Regions from separate parts of the Brevibacillus nigriterrae genome, predicted to be linked through region 3. Evidence: riboswitches for the same ligand, from Rfam matches in the RefSeq annotation. Region 3 holds a riboswitch; each other region holds the start of a gene.
The links. Region 3 has a riboswitch for S-adenosylmethionine ahead of metK (methionine adenosyltransferase). Riboswitches for the same ligand answer to the same signal wherever they lie in the genome.
Positions count from the first base shown of each region.

Region 1: it holds a riboswitch for S-adenosylmethionine, as region 3 does, so the genes downstream of both, ACPW7N_RS07430 (homocysteine synthase) here and metK (methionine adenosyltransferase) in region 3, are expected to answer to the same signal.
Region 2: it holds a riboswitch for S-adenosylmethionine, as region 3 does, so the genes downstream of both, ACPW7N_RS04310 (methionine ABC transporter ATP-binding protein) here and metK (methionine adenosyltransferase) in region 3, are expected to answer to the same signal.

Region 1 covers NZ_JBNCMT010000007.1:126,782-131,046, forward strand. Annotated here, with positions in the region: gene ACPW7N_RS07420 (TasA family protein) at 1-103, shown strand, start outside; gene ACPW7N_RS07425 (hypothetical protein) at 292-1,155, shown strand; gene ACPW7N_RS07430 (homocysteine synthase) at 1,247-2,533, opposite strand; SAM riboswitch class I at 2,618-2,726, opposite strand; gene ACPW7N_RS07435 (NfeD family protein) at 2,938-3,441, shown strand; gene ACPW7N_RS07440 (flotillin family protein) at 3,466-4,265, shown strand, end outside.
Region 2 covers NZ_JBNCMT010000004.1:80,672-84,936, forward strand. Annotated here, with positions in the region: gene ACPW7N_RS04300 (MetQ/NlpA family ABC transporter substrate-binding protein) at 1-587, opposite strand, end outside; gene ACPW7N_RS04305 (methionine ABC transporter permease) at 691-1,359, opposite strand; gene ACPW7N_RS04310 (methionine ABC transporter ATP-binding protein) at 1,349-2,362, opposite strand; SAM riboswitch class I at 2,438-2,544, opposite strand; gene ACPW7N_RS04315 (NAD(P)H-dependent oxidoreductase) at 3,066-3,422, opposite strand; gene ACPW7N_RS04320 (NAD(P)H-dependent oxidoreductase) at 3,419-3,550, opposite strand; gene ACPW7N_RS04325 (zinc-dependent alcohol dehydrogenase family protein) at 3,826-4,265, shown strand, end outside.
Region 3 covers NZ_JBNCMT010000005.1:94,733-98,997, forward strand. Annotated here, with positions in the region: gene ACPW7N_RS05440 (polysaccharide deacetylase family protein) at 1-146, opposite strand, end outside; gene metK (methionine adenosyltransferase) at 288-1,499, opposite strand; SAM riboswitch class I at 1,626-1,726, opposite strand; gene ACPW7N_RS05450 (hypothetical protein) at 1,848-2,303, opposite strand; gene ACPW7N_RS05455 (S8 family peptidase) at 2,324-4,265, opposite strand, start outside.

The DNA.
Region 1 (4,265 bases), on a different contig from region 3:
TGTGTTCAATGATAATGGCCAAGACCAGAATATCTTCCAAGGTGATAAAGTAAACCTCAAATTTAAACTGGAGGCCACACAAACAGCAGGTGTTGAAAAATAATGAACAATACAGAGGCACGGACCTTCCATCAGGAGTGAAGGTCCGTGCTTTTATTTTGGCTGTGCGGATGGGTTGTCTTTCATACTCTGGTTGTAGGTGAACCTATCTTCGTGACTGATGTGTATAGGTATTTTTACATGGTACGATAGTTTCGAATTGGTCTTGTCGCTATAGTAGGGGGGATAGGTATGAGGAAGTATCGGTTGAAGTTAATCCTCGGCTCAATCGTTTTGCTAGGGGTAACCACCTTTTTATCTGCTAATCAGCCCTTTGCAGGTACAGGAGCATACGAGACTAACTATAAGATCGATCTGGACTTGAATCCCTCCACAGAGCTGTTAATCGGGGATAATATGAAACCAGGTGATTGGATTACTTCCAACATGGAAGTTCAAAATAACGGGAATATTGACTTTAATTACTCGGTTAGTGCTACCCAGCAAGCAGGTTCAGAGGAACTTTATAATCAAATTGTGCTAACTGTTTCTGATAGCAAAGGCAAACTATATGAAGGGCTTCTTCATGATCTGAATCAACTCCCCTTGGGGACGATTGCCAGCTTCCAGAAAGCCAATATTACATTTGTTGCGAAATTTCCTTATGAGGCAGGAAATGAGTTTCAGAGAAAACAAACTGCATTTTCGTTAGATTTTCAAGCGATTGGACACGAACAACAAATTCCTGATGGAGACTGCTTCGAACCTCCGTTTAGCAATCAGAACTTCACTCTGCACCAGAAGTCGACGGTTCCTATTAAATTTCATCTACACGATCCATCAGGACAACTGGAAACTGCCTCTCGTAGTGATGTCCGCCTTGAAGTTACAGGGCCTGGCGTGAATGGAGGCACGGTCAGCTACGTGTTCAGTATGAAAGATGGAACACTGAAGTTTGATAATAAAGTTGATGAACCTCATTACTTAGCAAGATTCTCTACGTTTGATTATCCTGTGAAGAACGACGGAACTTACGTGGCTACGGTGTATGTGGGCAACCAAGCATATTGTGCCAAAGAATTCATGGTGTTAGAACATGGCAGCCGTTCGAATTAACCTAAAAAATAAAGATAGCATAACCTGTAAAACGAAAAGAGCTTTCCCTTATGAGAAGGGGAAGCTCTTTTTTGGATCGATCTGGTTTTGGTTAGGCTAATGCAGCTTTCAATGCTTGATCCAAATCTTCGAGGATATCTTCAATCGCCTCTGTACCGATGGAGAGACGGATCAACTCTGGATTTACACCTGCAAGACGCTGTGCTTCCTCGGTAAGTTGCTGGTGCGTAGTGCTCGCAGGATGAATAATCAGCGATTTGGAATCACCCACGTTAGCCAGATGAGAGAACAACTTAACGTTCTCAATCAGCTTCTTGCCTTCTTCTACGCCGCCTTTGATCCCGAACGTAAGGATGGCGCCTTGCCCTTTTGGCAGGTATTTTTTCGCCAACTGATACTGGGAGTCTGTCTCTAGCCCCGGATAGTTGACCCATTCCACATTCGGATGGCTGGCGAGGAACTGGGCTACAGCGAGTGCATTCTGGCTGTGACGCTCTACTCTCAGATGGAGTGTCTCCAGCCCTTGCAGGAACAGGAACGCATTGAACGGAGATACGGCAGCACCAATGTCACGTTGCAATTGTACACGAGCTTTGATGATGTATGCCAGGTTGCCAACAGCCTCCGAGTAGACGACACCGTGGTAGCTTGGATCAGGAGTGGTTAAGCCTGGGAACTTGCCATTGTTCCAGTCAAATTTGCCTGAGTCTACGATAATACCGCCGATGGAAGTCCCATGTCCGCCAATAAATTTGGTAGCGGAGTGAATGACGATATCAGCACCGTGTTCAATTGGGCGGCAGAGGATGGGTGAAGCAAATGTATTGTCTACGATCAACGGAATGCCGTTCTCATGGGCGATGTCAGCAATAGCAGAGATATCAGCTACGTTAATACGTGGGTTACCGATTGTTTCAATAAATACAGCTTTCGTTTTATCGTTAATCTTTTCACGGAAGTTCTCTGGATTGGATTGATCAACAAAGTGTACTTTCACGCCAAGCTTCGGAAGGGTATGGGCAAACAAATTATACGTTCCGCCATATAAGCTGCTGGAGGACACGACCTCGTCGCCTGCCTGTGCGATGTTCAGGATAGAAAAGGTAATGGCTGCCTGACCAGACGATGTTGCGAGGGCACCGACGCCACCTTCCAGTAACGCAACTCGCTTTTCGAATACATCCTGGGTAGGGTTCATGATGCGAGTATAAATATTTCCGAACTCTTTCAAAGCAAACAAATTCGCAGCATGCTCGGCATCACGGAATACATACGATGAAGTCTGGTAAATCGGAACGGCACGAGATCCTGTTACCGGATCAACCTCCTGTCCTCCGTGTAGTGCGATCGTTTCTGGTCTCCACTGTTGGTCTGCCATGTACATCATCTCTCCTTTAGATAAATGGGGAAATAAAAAAGCCTTCCTCTGAGTAGAGGAAGGCGCATACACTAACGGTCGCTACATTCATCTCTCAGAATCAATTGGATTCTGCAGGATTTAGCACCTTGCATGTTGTCATGCCGGTTGCCGGGTTTCATCGGGCCAGTCCCTCCACCACTCTTGATGAGTTTTTAAGTTTTATGAAAATTCATCCATTTTTGTATTGGTTTTAATTCTAAGCGTGCTGGTCGGAATTGTCAACATAAAAAAGTTAATATTTGCTATAGTGAAATTTATACAAATATTGGAAACTTTATGTAGAAAAATGCGTATTACAGGATAGGCACCATCTCAGATAACTGCAGTTTCATTGTAGAAAAGAAATGAGGGTGAAAACGTGCATGTTGGATACGATTTTTCTTATCTGTATCGGATTCGGTTTGCTTTATGCTTGCGTGACGTTGCTCTTTGGAGATAGCGGCGGGTGGCTGGATCATTTTCAAATCCCTGTTATCCAACCGTTGACACTGGTGAGCGGGATTACAGTATTTGGGGGAAGTGGATTTTTGCTTACAAGACTTACTACCTTCACCACGCTCACTACCATTCTCTTAAGTTTGTTAAGCGGTGCCATTATCGCTATTCTTTCGTATTTTATCTGGATTGAACCAATGAATCATGCGGAAACATCAACAGGGTACTCCATCATGCAACTGGTGGGCAGGGTTGGAGAAGTATGGACGACGGTTCCTGCAACTAGTCTAGGAGAAATTGTCATCCCAATGGTAAATGGAACGACTAACCACATGGCTGCAAGCTGGTTGAAGGAGCCGATACCGGAGGGAACCAAAGTGATTGTAGTGGAAGTCAAGGACCACGTTTTGTACGTAAAGCCGCACATATAAGAATTTGATAAGGGAGTGTTCCGTTTGACAGAACCATCGATTCTCATCACAGTCGTAGCTGTACTTGCGGTGCTGGTAGTTCTGGGTATTGCCTTTTGGGCGAGATACAAGACAGTCGGTGCCGACCAGGCGATGATCGTAACAGGCAGTTATCTCGGAAGCAAGAATGTGTTGACGGATGAATCGGGACGCAAGATGAAGATCGTGCGAGGCGGAGGTGCGTTCATCCTGCCCATTTTCCAACAAGCGAATTTCCTCAGTTTGCTATCCCATAAACTCGATGTCTCAACGCCGGAAGTTTACACCGAACAAGGGGTTCCGGTCATGGCCGACGGGGTAGCGATTATCAAGGTAGGCGGTTCCATCGAAGATATCGCAACCGCTGCCGAGCAGTTTATGGGCAAATCGGATGAAGCACTGCAAGGTGAGGCGCAAGAAGTGCTGGAAGGTTACCTTCGTGCGATCCTCGGCAGCATGACAGTAGAAGAGATTTATAAGAATCGGGAGCGTTTTGCTCAGGAAGTTCAGTCGGTTGCTGCCAAAGACCTCAAGAAGATGGGCTTGTCAGTTGTCAGCTTTACGATTAAAGATGTACGAGACAAGAACGGGTATCTAGCTGCTCTGGGTATCCCGCAAATTGCTGCGGTGAAACGGGATGCGGTCATTTCACAGGCAGAGGCTGACAAGGAAGCACGGATTAAACAGGCGGAAGCAGAGCAAGAAGCACGTAAAGCGGAATTGCTCAAAGAAACCAACATTGCGGAAGCGGAGAAAGAAAAGGAACTGAAGGTCGCTTCCTACAAACAGGAACAAGACCGAGCCAA
Region 2 (4,265 bases), on a different contig from region 3:
CGTGGAAGCTGTGCTGCTTCAATTGGTTTGAATTGCAGGTTTTTCACGTTTTCCTGTACATCTTTCTCAGATACAGTAAGCGGATTAGCAGAAGCATCAAGCTTGATCAAACCAGCGTCTTGCAAAATCAGGAACGCACGTGCTGCATTCGTCGGGTCATTCGGAATTGCAATTGCACTGCCATCTGCCACTTCTTCAAGAGACTTGAACTTTTTGGAGTAGATGCCCATTGGAGCAGTTGGCACAGAGATCAATTCAGAGAGCTCCAGTTTATGTTCAGCCGCAAATTTCTCCAGATAGATTTTGTGTTGGAACAGGTTGGCGTTCAGATCACCTTTAGACAATGCAAGATTCGGTTGCACATAGTCGTTGAATTCTACTACATTCACGGTGTAGCCTTTCTTTTCCAAAAGCGGCTTGATCGCTTTCGTTACCATGTCGCTGTATGGGCCTGCGGTTGCTCCGATTTTTAATTCTTTCGAAGCGGTACCTCCACTAGCGGCAGGTTTTTCGCCACCACAAGCAGCAAGCAAACCAACGGATAGGATCAAAGTGAGAGATAAGAGCAATGATTGAAACTTTTTCATTTTGTGTGCCTCCTAGAATGTTGTAATTATCGTTTTCTGTGAAAAACGTCTCGACGTTTTTCATGAAGGTTGATGTGACCGCTCGCGGTCAGCAAATAAACGGTCATGACCGTTTATTTGCAACTCTGGCGATGAAGTCACCGCCATACTGAATCAACTGAACCAGACAAATCAAAATCACGACCGTCGTAATCATCACGGTGTTGTCATAGCGGTAGTAACCGAAGCGAATCGCCAAATCACCGATACCGCCTCCCCCGACAATGCCTGCCATCGCAGAATAGGCAATCAAGCTGATCGTGGTAATCGTAATCCCTTGAATGATGCCGTGACGGGCTTCCGGGATGAGTACATCCTTGATGATCATCCAGGGGGATGCCCCTACGGAAACCGCTGCTTCGATGACGCCCTTATCGATCTCTCTCAGTGACGTCTCAACCAATCGGGCGAAAAACGGAATCGCTGCCACAGAGAGCGAGACAGATGCCGCCGTGGGCCCAATCGTTGTTCCCGTAATGAGATTGGTCAGCGGAAGCAGTGCTACAAGCAGGATGATGAACGGAATGGAACGAACCATGTTCACTACAAACCCGATCACATTTTTCAAAGGAGTGTTCTCCAGGAACAACCCTCGGTCGGTGACGAAAAGAATGACACCAAGCGGAAGACCCGCAATGACAGACACTACAAGCGAGATGCCGACCATGTAAATCGTCTCAAAAAAAGCCTTGTTCAGCTCTGGAATGAGTTCGATCAGTGTCTCAAACAGCATCGTACAACACCTCCAGATGGTTCGTCCGCTGAATCAGATATTGTACAGCGCCCTCTACTTCCGCTTGCTCCCCGACCAGTTCCATGATGAAAATACCGAGTGGCGTATTCTGTATGTACTCAATTTTTCCATGCAGAATATTTCCTTTCACCTGATGCTTCTGGAATACATCAGACACAACTGATTCTTCAGCGATGGAGCCTTTGAAATGAATTTTGATGATTCTGCCTTTTCGTTGTTTGATCAGGTGATCCGGCAAGTCAAACTGCAAGATGCTGTTGATAAAGGTCTTCGTCAATGGCTTGATCGGATTGGCAAAAATCTCATATACCGGGCCCTGTTCAATGATCTGACCATCCTGCATAATCGCCATGCGGTCACAAATCTCTTTGACCACTTCCATCTCATGTGTAATGAGTACAATGGTTAGGCCGATTTCCTGATTGATCTTTTTTAAGAGAGCAAGGATGGATTGGGTTGTGCTCGGATCGAGTGCTGACGTCGCCTCATCACAGAGCAGAACAGATGGGTTGTTGGCAAGTGCCCTGGCGATTCCGACTCGCTGTTTCTGTCCACCGCTCAGTTGTGACGGATAGACATCACACTTGTCCGAAAGACCGACCATCTCTAACAGTTCCTTTACCCTCTCTTCGATTTCTTCTTTTGATTTATGTGCTGCCTTCAGGGCAAACGCCACATTTTCGAATACCGTTTTGGAGCTGACTAGATAGAAGTGCTGAAAAATCATTCCGATCTTTTGTCTCGCATTTCGGAGATCTTTTTCTGTTAATGATGTCAGTTCGATTCCATCGATCAGGATTTGTCCGGACGTAGGTTTTTCCAGAAGATTCAGGCATCGAAGCAACGAGCTTTTCCCTGCTCCACTATATCCGACGATTCCGAAGATTTCGCCTTTGTTGATTTGTAACGAAACCCGATCTACTCCTGTAACCGTTCCTTTTTTGGTGTTGTATTCTTTCACCAGCTCTTTTACTTCAATCATCTACTGCCTCCTTATGCCCGTCACCCAAAAACAAAAGCCCCTTTCATTCGAAAGAGGCATCGTTAATAAGTGAACGACTTATCTCTCAGAATGAATTTCATTCTGCAGGAAGTGGCACCGTTCCATTGCTGGAGGTTGCCGGACGTCATAGGGCCTGATCCCTCAGTCTCTCTCGATAAGAGTTTATTTAATTTTTGGATAAACAAATCATAATCCCGACTAAACTGATTGTCAATATCAATTTTATACGGTGAAGTGTTGAAAACGTTATCATTTTTGTAATAGGTAGTTTTGGTTAATATCTAGTAGTTTTAGACTAGATAATAAAGTAGTAGACTGGCGACGGCGTTAAGCTAACGGGTAGGATAGTGTAATAACTCGTGACATTATGACACTTCGTCTTTGGTAAAAATATAAAATATCCCAGAATTCGTTCTCTGGGATACAAAATTTTAGTGAAGATAGCTATTACCTGTACTCTGGTTTCAATTGGTGATGCTCATCAAAATGAGAACTTGGATGATAGGGGATAGAACGTATTTCAGAAAGATGTTTAAGACGCTTTTTGTAACCTTCCAAGTATTGAATTCTGGCTTCCTCATCTCGTGCGGGAGTCCAGGCAATAAACGGTTCAACAGGTTCAAGACCAGAAAAATAGAGGATCCCATGATTAATATGATAAAGGATCTTCTCGTGTATATCGCTATCCATTCCATATGGCGTATAGGCATTCTGTGGAGAAACCGGTGAGAGTGGACAACATCGCTTTCTTGCCTTTGAGTCCACCCGTATCATATCTTCCAACTTCATTGCCATAAACAAAACCTGAAGCAAAGACTCGATCAAACCAGCCTTTCAGTATAGCTAGGACAGAGTACCACCATAATGGGAACTGGAAGATTACAAAATCAGCCCAAAGAAGTTTTTCTTGTTCTTCTCGGATATCCTCGGCAAAGCTGTTCGTTTTTGAAGCATGCTTTTGTTCAAGCTGGTATTTTAAAAATTCCGAGTTCTCCATAATGAGAAAATCATTGCGGTCAGCAACAGCTTTGCATTTCATTTCATTGCATACAAATCAGACACTTTGACTTGATGACCATTTGCTGTCAAAACAGTAATGGCAAGATCCTTTAATGCTCCATTAAAAGACTTTGGTTCAGGATGGGCGTAGACAATAAGTGCATTCATGATCTCTAACTCCTTCAAATAGCTATTTGGGTGTTTCAGATTGAACAAAGGAGTTTCGGTATCCAAGTTTCTGTACTACTATTTTTAAATCTATCTGGGGTATTAATACACTCAACAAAACAAGGCCAGGGCCGCATAGGTTATTTTTGTTTTTTATACTGTCTACTTGACGGGGTGCGGTTCATAATATTGGTGGCCTTGCCACCTTAAAGGGCAGGTTAATTCAAGATGGTATAATTAAATAAATCTGTTTTATATTAAGGAGACTTATTATTTTGGATGCAAAATGTATTAGATTCTACGAATTCGGTAGTCCTAAAGAGGTATTAAAAATTGAATATAAAAGTATAGAACCACCAAAAGATAATGAAGTCCTTGTTCGAATGTTAGCACGTCCTATAAACCCTTCTGACTTAATTCCAATTAGAGGCGCTTATTCTCATCGTATTTCTTTACCTAATATCCCCGGTTATGAAGGAGTGGGTATTGTAGAATATGTAGGTCCTTTAGCTTCTCGAGATCTTATTGGTAAACGGGTGTTACCTTTGCGTGGGGAAGGCACATGGCAGGAATTTGTTAAGACATCAGCAGATTTTACAGTATTAATACCTGATTCAATTGATGATTTTACAGCTTCGCAAATGTATATAAATCCAATTACGGCTTGGGTGACTTGTACAGAAGTTTTAAAATTAAATCCAAATGATGTTTTATT
Region 3 (4,265 bases):
TGTATCATAGACGTTGGTGGAGGGGTATTTTGTTGCAGAGGCTGTAATTTTTTTTGCGCTTCTGGCTCACGCATGAGCAAGCCACCTAGAACAACACCCACGAAGACAACGCTGAATGCGATCAAGATTTGCTGCCAATTCTTCATGAACAAACCCCCATTATACTCCCTTAATCTTTTCGACAAAGACAGTTAATCTCCTTTATGTATTACCCACCAGTACTACCACCTTTGCCCAATCAAAATAAAAACGCCCAACCACGAAGGCTAGGCGTCTGTAATCAATTCCTATTTTACTAATTCAGCAGCATCTTTTTTCAATGCTTCTGCTTTGTCAGTTTGCTCCCAAGGAACATTCAGATCGTTACGTCCGAAGTGTCCGTAAGCAGCCGTTTGTTTGTACATTGGACGACGAAGGTCCAATTGCTTAATGATACCAGCAGGACGAAGATCGAAGTGTTTACGGATCAATGTAACCAAATCTTCTTCAGCAACTTTACCAGTACCGAATGTATCCACGCTGATAGAAACTGGGTGTGCTACCCCAATTGCATACGCAACTTGTACTTCACACTTGTCAGCAAGACCAGCAGCAACGATGTTTTTCGCAACGTAACGAGCAGCATATGCGCCGGAACGGTCAACTTTGGTTGGATCTTTACCGGAGAAAGCTCCACCGCCGTGGCGAGCATATCCACCGTAAGTATCAACGATGATTTTACGACCAGTCAAACCAGCATCCCCTTGAGGTCCACCGATTACGAAACGGCCAGTTGGGTTAATGAAGTATTTTGTCTCAGCATCCAGGAATTGAGCTGGAACTACAGGTTTGATAACTTGTTCAGTCAAATCAGCCTTGATTTGTTCCAATGTAACTTCTGGAGCGTGTTGAGTAGAGATTACGATTGTATCGATACGAACTGGTTTGTCACCATCGTATTCAACTGTCACTTGTGTTTTACCGTCCGGACGGAGGTATTCAAGTGTTCCGTTTTTACGAACTTCTGTCAGACGGCGAGCCAATTGGTGTGCCATGCTGATTGGAAGCGGCATTAATTCAGGCGTTTCATTGCAAGCAAAACCAAACATAAGACCTTGGTCACCTGCACCGATTGCATCGATTTCAGCATCGGTCATTTTGCCTTCTTTTGCTTCTAACGCTTGGTCTACACCAAGAGCGATGTCTGCAGATTGCTCGCCGATTGCAGTGATTACACCGCAAGTGTCAGCATCGAAACCGAACTTCGCGCGATCATAACCGATTTCACGAATGGTTTCACGTACGAGTTTTTGAATATCAACATACGTGTTAGTAGTGATTTCACCTGCAACAAGAACCAAACCAGTTGTAACCGATGTTTCGCAAGCTACGCGTGCATTTGGATCCTTGGAAAGAATCGCATCAAGTACTGAATCTGAAATTTGGTCGCAAATCTTGTCAGGATGTCCTTCCGTAACTGACTCAGAAGTGAACAAACGACGTCCTTTTTGTAAAGACATGAGCCTACCTCCTTCTTTATGCTTAAAGAATAGTGTGGGTAGCCGAATCGGGTTTCTTTCACGGCCAAAAAATAAACCTTTTCCCAGAAACTGAGGAAAAGGTGCTTTTTGTATGCGTTCCCTAACCTCTTATCGGCCAGAATGGTGTTCCATTCTGCTGGTTAGCACCGTTTCAACGGTTGCCGGGCTTCATCGGGCCAGTCCCTCTTGCCTGCTCTGGATAAGAGTATCCATTACGCACTATAGAATAATCTTTTTTGCATATCCTGTCAACGATTTGTTTGTCATTATTTGAGGATTTTTTTTGTATATTATAGGATGAGCATTTGCCTCTTCATTTATGCTCGGTTAACGTATCTCGAATTTGCCTCGCACCATGATGTGAGCTGTCCCTTTATACCCTGGATCAAGGCGGAGTCCCCTTGAATCCGAGCGAGCAATCAGCAACAAATGATTAGGTGCAACAGGTGCTCCTGCCTTCAAATCGGCTCCGGCTGTAATATCTGTCAGACCGTCGCCATTTACCCCCGGTACAGATACCACTTTTCCCGTTCGGACAATAAACTCTGTCCCTTCGAATCCGTAGATCGTCTTGCCTGGCTTCAATTCTGCAACTACTAATTTTGAGCCACCTGTGCCAAGCACCTGCTGTATTTTTTGATCGACATAGCTTTTGGTCACAACAGGATCATCGGATGAACCCGGAACGCCAGGGGCTCCTACCCCATCTGCCCACACTTGTCCTACAAAAATAGTCATACCGAGGATAGTTGCCATCAAAATACTTTTTTTATTCAGTCTCATGTGTTTTTCCTCTGCCTCTCCTACAAGCTAAACGCTTTTCTTAATAAAACGACGATCTCAGCACGACTTGCGTATCCTTGAGGGCGATATCTCGAATCCTCATAGCCTTGTATCCAACGTCTGGCATACAATGCTTCGACAGCCGGGGAAGCCCAATGGTTTGCTGATACGTCAACGAAGGACGAATAAGTATGTTTGTAGGTATAAAGGTTACGTGCTCTCGTAACCATCACTGCCATTTCTGCACGAGTAATATATTGATCTGGCTTAATTCGTTTATTCGGGTAACCCTGCAAAATTCCAAGCTTGTACGCTTTAGACATAGCATCAAATGACCAGTGTGTACGTTTCAAATCAACAAAAGGATTCGTTGCCGCTCGAGATGGATACGTTCCTTTTTGGTTGATGGAACGAATTAACATGGAGGCAAACTGTGCACGGGTAATCGGTTGATTCGGCCTGAAAGCATAGTCATCAAAGCCTTTTACAATTCCCAATCGACTTAAATAGGAGATATCTGAACGCGCCCAGTGAGAACTGATATCCCGATAGCCGTTGTACAATATTTCCCTTGTCACTGTTATCCGATAGGTATCATATTTAAAGCCAGTTGCAGATGTAAGTCGGATATAGTACGTTCCTCGCTGTAATTTCATTTTGCCAATCGGCTTTTTCTTTGCCGACAACTCTGCTACTTCATTTTCATTAAATAAAGCATAGTTGAAATTCTGGTCATTATACAGACTGATTTGTACACCTGATCGAACCGGAATCCATGGTGCAGTAATGGTTATATACGACTCAGAAGGTACCTGGAATTGAAACCAGTCACTATCTGTTCGGGAAGGAATCGTCCCCGTCAACAAGGCACTGTTACCCAGGCGAGTAGCTTGACGGTAATTGTCATTCGGTTCATTCGTGTCCTTACGCTCCGGCGTATAGGCAACATCCAGCTTGTATTGGCCCGCGATTGCGTTTCCATAAAAATCATTGACCCGAATAAAATACTTGCCTGGTGATACATCCAGATTAACCCGTTCAGTTGGATTTGTTCGTTCACCATAATCAAACTTGCCGATCCCCTGGTTTCCTTTCGTCACATATACGACAGGGTCCGCACGCAAGTTATCAACTGACACCGTAATATTCATTTTCCCGTTGTCTCTGACATAGTATGAAAACCAATCCAGATCATTCGGTTTATGGAGATTCCCAGTAACACTCACCCGATTACCCACTGGAAGTGGACGAGCCTTTTTCTGATCGTCATTCGTTTCGTAGCGGTCAGCCGACACCATGAATCTGCTGGTGATTGTGTAACTAAAATCACCCATGCCGCCGCTTCGCACCATTTTAATGTAATATCTTCCCGGTTTCACTGTGACCGTAGTCGTTCCGCTATCCCCCAGATAATAAGTAACAGGCACATCACTTTCACGGTAAAACGTTGCAGCCAATGGAGAAACCGAGCCTGTTGATACTTGTGTATCAAACGTTAATCTTCCTTCATAAGCGATATCCGTATAGTACCAATCGACTGAATCTCTTGAATTGATAACTGCCCGGATTTGGGATTCAATCGGGAATGCCTTTGCCATTGATTTCGTATTATTGGGCTCAAGGAAGTCAGAAGGTGCAGAAGTCCGAACAGCCGTATCCACATTTAACAAGCCATAACCTGTTTTTGCATCCCAGCCTTTTGTCCCAAGGTTAATTGCAGAATAATATAGTACCTGCCGAACATCCAGTGGGCTATAGTATGGATTCTCCGCCAGAATCATGGCCGCAGCGGCAGCAACCTGTGGAGCCGCTGCAGAGGTCCCCTTCATGGATCCGTATTTCCCGCCTGCTTTCGTTGTGTAAACTCCCCAACCTGGTGCCATAATATCCAATTCATTTCCATTATTGGACTGATAAATCGGAGTGTTCTGTTCGTTCACAGCTCCAACTGCAATAACAGTT